Regions from separate parts of the Variovorax sp. Soil_C_33 genome, predicted to be linked through region 1. Evidence: riboswitches for the same ligand, from Rfam matches in the RefSeq annotation. Region 1 holds a riboswitch; the other holds the start of a gene.

The links. A riboswitch is a leader RNA that binds a small molecule or an ion and turns the genes downstream of it on or off. The one in region 1 is predicted to bind glycine.
Region 2: another riboswitch for glycine. It lies ahead of gcvT (glycine cleavage system aminomethyltransferase GcvT); the one in region 1 lies ahead of AC3A6B_RS08450 (D-amino acid dehydrogenase).

Annotation. Positions count from the first base shown of each region.
Region 1 is NZ_JBDGJK010000004.1:157,038-159,480, forward strand. Features, by position in the region: gene AC3A6B_RS08450 (D-amino acid dehydrogenase) at 1-1,193, opposite strand, end outside; glycine riboswitch at 1,279-1,384, opposite strand; glycine riboswitch at 1,400-1,490, opposite strand; gene AC3A6B_RS08455 (FAD-dependent oxidoreductase) at 1,512-2,443, opposite strand, start outside.
Region 2 is NZ_JBDGJK010000018.1:38,230-40,672, reverse strand. Features, by position in the region: gene AC3A6B_RS23975 (hypothetical protein) at 76-984, shown strand; glycine riboswitch at 1,014-1,117, shown strand; glycine riboswitch at 1,130-1,245, shown strand; gene gcvT (glycine cleavage system aminomethyltransferase GcvT) at 1,257-2,443, shown strand, end outside.

The sequences.
Region 1 (2,443 bases):
CAGGCGTGCGTCCAGCCCAGCGTGCCGTGGCCGGTGTTGAGGAACAGGTTCGGCAGCTTCGTCTTGCCGATCAGTGGCACGTTGCTGGGCGTGGCCGGGCGCAGGCCGGTCCAGAACTGGGCCTCACTGGTGTTGCCGGCGCCGGGGAACAGTTCTTCGACGCGCCGCACGATGGCCTCGCAGCGCACGCGGTTCAGGTCGCGGTCGTAGCCGTTGAGTTCGGCCGTTCCCGCGATGCGCAGGCGATCCCCGGTGGCCGAGGTGTAGCGCGAGAACACCAGCTTGTATTCGTCGTCGGTCAGGGACACCTGGTGCGCCTTCGCGGCGTCCTTGACCGGCAGCGTGACCGAATAGCCCTTGGCCGGATAGATGGGCAGCCGGATGCCCAGCGGCGCGGCGTAGAGCGGGCTCAGCGAGCCCATCGCCAGCACGAAGGCATCGCCGCGGATGCGCTGGAAGCGGCCTTCGTCGTCGGTCGCCTCCACGTGGTCGATGCTTCCGCCCGCCTCGCGCAGCGCGGTCACGGTGTGGCTCATGAGGAAGTTCACGCCGGCGGCGGCGGCCAGCGCGACCAGCTCGCGCGCGAAGCGGTTGGCATCGCCCGATTCGTCTTCGGCCGTGTAGGTGGCGCCGGCCAACTGCGGCCGGATGTGGGCCAGGGCCGGTTCGATCTTCACCGCCTCGTCGGCCGAGATCACCTGGCGCTCGCAGCCCAGCGCGCGCATCTGCTCGGCCGGCTTCAGCGCGCCGGCGAATTCCTTCTGCGTCGTGTAGAAGTGCAGGATGCCCTGGGTGCGGTGCTCGTAGCTGAGGCCGGTGTCGCGGCGCAGCTGCTGCAGCGTGTCGCGGCTGTAGGTGCCCAGGCGTACGATCTGCTCGATGTTGTGGCGCGTGCGCCCCGGCGTGCATTCGCGCAGGAACTGCAGGCCCCAGAGCCACTGGCGCATGTCGGCGCGGATGCGAAAGAGGAGCGGCGCATCTTCCTTGCCGAGCCATTGCAGCACCTTCAACGGCGCGCTCGGGTTGGCCCAGGGTTCGGCATGGCTGACCGAGATCTGGCCGCCGTTGGCGAAGCTGGTTTCGGCAGCCGGTGTGGCCTGCCGATCGATCACGGTCACTTCGTGGCCGAGTTGCTGGAGGTAGTAAGCCGAGGTCACGCCGAGCAGGCCGGCGCCGAGAACGATCACGCGCATTTCGAGAACCCTTGAGGTTGCAGCGCTTGAACGCAAGGTGAACGGAAGCTTGAAAAAGAAAGCAACCGGACCGTGCGTCCAAGTTGCCGCTCCCCCTGTCCTCGGTACCTGAGAGATTCACCCGCTGCGCCCGCAGCGGCTTTGCTCCTTCGGTGCATCACATGGCGTGATGGCTCTCCAGACGGCTTTGACAGTTGATGCAGTACAGGCTCATCGCGTGAGCCGACCTGAGCGTTTATGGGAGTTTGCGCCTTCGGTGGAACCGCTTCACGCGGCCCGCTCTCCTGCAGTGCCGCGATTGTAGGCGATGGCCCGCGGCTACGGATTTCTGAAGGCGAACTCGAGCTCGGGCCTGAGGCCGCTCACGATCCGGGCGATCGACTTGCCGGCGCCGCAGGCGTTGATCCAGCCGCGCGCACCCGGCGCGACGTTGAGGAAAAGATTGAACAGGCGGGTCTTGCCGATCATCGGGAGGCCGTCATGGCTGACGGCATGCACGGCCGTATCGAGGGAAGCATGCGCCGTGTCGGCCGCGCCGGGCAACAGCGTCTCGATGCGATGCAGGATGGCGTCGACGCGGTCCGAATCGGGCTCATTCTCCTCGTCGAGGCTGGCGCGCACGGTGGCCGAGACCCGCAGGCAGTCGCCGCCGGGGGTTTCGACGCGCCGGATGCGCAGCTTGCCCTGCCGGTCGCGCAGCGCGACGCGCGGCGCTCGGCTCGCGTCCTTGAGAGGGATCGTGACGATGTATTCGCGCAGGAAGCGGAAAGGCATGGCGATCTTCAGCTTTTCGGCGTGCATCGCGCTGGAAATGCCGAGCGCCAGCACATAGGCCTGGCCGCGCAGGACGGTGGGCTGGCCGTCGGCATCGAGCAGCTCGACGTGGTCGATGCGGCCTGCGCGCTCCTTCAGCGAGATCACCGTGTGCTGGGTCAGGAAGCGCACGCCGGCCGCGCGGCACAGGAACACCATGCTGGCCGCGAACTGGGCCGGATCGCGCGTCGCCGGATCGTCGAGCGAGTAGGCCGCGCCGGCGAGCTCACCGCGAAGGGCCTCCAGGGCCGGCTCGATGTGCAGCGCCTCTTCGGCCGTGACCAGACGCTCTTCGCAGCCCAGATCTTTCCAATGAGAGGCGCGCGCCAACCGGGTATTGAAGGCGTCGGCATCGGTGTAGAAGCTCAGCAGGCCCGGGTTGCGCTGACCCGGAGGCACGCCGGCTTCGTCGCGCAGCGAACGCACGATGTCGCGGC
Region 2 (2,443 bases), on a different contig from region 1:
ACGAGGAGGCATACTCGTCGCGTCGCGCCCCTCCGGCGCCCCGACCCTCCCTTCTTTTTTCTGTCAACAACAGGTATGACGAACTACGGTTTTGTTCATCTGGAGTACGGAGGTCAGCATCGTGATCATTCGCTTCAGGTGCTGACCAGGCTGCGACGGCAGCTGGCCGACGGGAGCAATCGCTTCGCACTCGCGATCGTGGACAACGCGAGGTCCACGGGCAGCGAAGCCTTGCGCGATACGGAATTCGAAGACGGCTTCCTCATCGCGGGCGACAACTCCAACCGCGAGTTCACAGGCTGGGACAAAGGGATTTCAGCCCTCCTCGCGCGCGGCGGCGAGCCCGACGTCTGGATCTTCTCGAACGACACCATCGCCCGCACCCATGCATGGAGCGAAGGCCGGGTCGCCGGCTTCAGCAGCGAGATCGGGCGGCTGGGGGTGCATCCCGGGCCGTGGCTGTTCGGCGAGATCAACGACTTCCCGCGTTCGACCATGACGCCGCTTGGTCCGCTGCTCGAATGGGTTTCGACTTACTGCTTCGCAATGAACGCCAACTTGCGCCGCCAGCTCGGCACGCTCTCGCCGGGCAACGAACTGCTGGACGCGCTGGTCTACGACAGCTTCGAACCCGAGCACCGTCTGTTTCGCGACAGCGTCGACGAGGCCTATGTCGATTTCGTGTCAGCCTGGCTGATCAGGGACGAGGGCGACCCGTCCAGGCAGCGCAGGTTCAAGTGGGACCACGAGTGGCACAAGGCCAGTCCGCTCTCCGACGAGAACTTCGACGACCTGCGCATGAAGGCGCGCTGCGTGCTCTCGGAGAGCATGCTCAGCGTGCGTGCCCGGCAACTGGGCGCCGACCTCCGGTCGCCCTACGACGCGCGCAACGCCCGAGCGCACATTCGCAGCTCGCTTCAGCTCGTTGCGGACAAGCTGTGGGAGAAGTTTCTGCTCAGGCGGCTGCGCCTGGAGCGCTCCTGAGCGGCCGGGGCCGGGCGCATCCCTTACACTCGGACGGGTCAGGAGAGAGCCTCGCAGCGCGGGGCCGCCGAAGGCGCAGGTCCCCTCGAAAAAGCGGGCCCGAACGCTCAGGCAAAAGGACTGACGAAGCGCCCCGTTTTCCGGGCGTTTCCTTGCTGGAGAGAGGCGGCGCATCGCGTTTTGTTCGCAGCGCCGTCCACCGAAGGAGCAAACCCCGATCGTGGGGCGAATCTCTCAGGTAAAGCGGACAGCAGGGGTGGCCCATGGCAAGAATGTCATGGATCTGGACTGCCCCTTTGGAGAGTGCCTTGGCCCCCGCACCCGACGACCTGCAAAAGACCCCGCTCTACGACCTGCATCTGGAGCTCGGCGCCCGCATGGTGCCCTTCGCGGGCTATTCGATGCCGGTGCAATACCCGGCCGGCCTGATGGCCGAGCACAAGCACACGCGCGAGGCCGCCGGCCTGTTCGACATCTCGCACATGGGCCAGCTGCGCCTGGTCGGCCCCGATGCCGCCGCCGCCTTCGAAAGCCTGATGCCGGTCGACGTGATCGGCCTGGCCCCCGGCAAGCAGCGCTACGGCCTGCTCCTGAACGACCAGGGCGGCATCCTCGACGACCTGATGTTCTTCAACGAAGGCCACGACTCGCTGTTCGTCATCGTCAACGGCGCCTGCAAGGTGGCCGACATCGCGCACATGCAGGCGAAGCTCGGCACGCGCTGCCAAGTGCTGCCGATGCCCGAGCACGCCCTGCTGGCGCTGCAGGGCCCGCAGGCCGTGACCGCACTGGCGCGCCTCGCGCCCGGCATCGAGCGCTTCGTCTTCATGACCGGCGGCGCGGTGCAGATCGGCGGCATCGCGGCCTTCGCCACGCGCAGCGGCTACACCGGCGAAGACGGCTTCGAGATCTCGGTGGCCGCCAGGGATGCCGATGCGCTCGCGCGGCTGCTGCTCGCCCAGCCCGAGGTCAAGCCCGTCGGCCTGGGTGCGCGCAATTCGCTGCGGCTCGAGGCGGGCCTGTGCCTCTACGGCAACGACATCGACGAGACCACCACGCCGGTCGAGGCCTCGCTCAACTGGGCGATCCAGAAGGTGCGGCGCACCGGCGGTGCACGCGAAGGCGGCTTTCCGGGCGCGGCCAGGATCCTGGCGCAACTCACGGCGGCCAATGGCGCCGCAGGCCACCTGGACCACCACACGCTCAAGCGCAAGCGCGTCGGCCTGGTGGCGCTGGAGCGCGTGCCGGTGCGCGACGGCAGCTTGCTCGAATCCTTCGAGGGCGTGTCCATCGGGCAGGTGACCAGCGGCCTGCTCGGCCCCACGGTCGACCGGCCGGTCGCGATGGCGTATGTCGCGCTCGCCTATGCCGAGCCCGGCACCCGCATCCAGGCCATCGTGCGCGGCAAGCCGGTGCCGATGGAAGTGAGCACCATGCCTTTCGTGCCCGCGCGCTACTA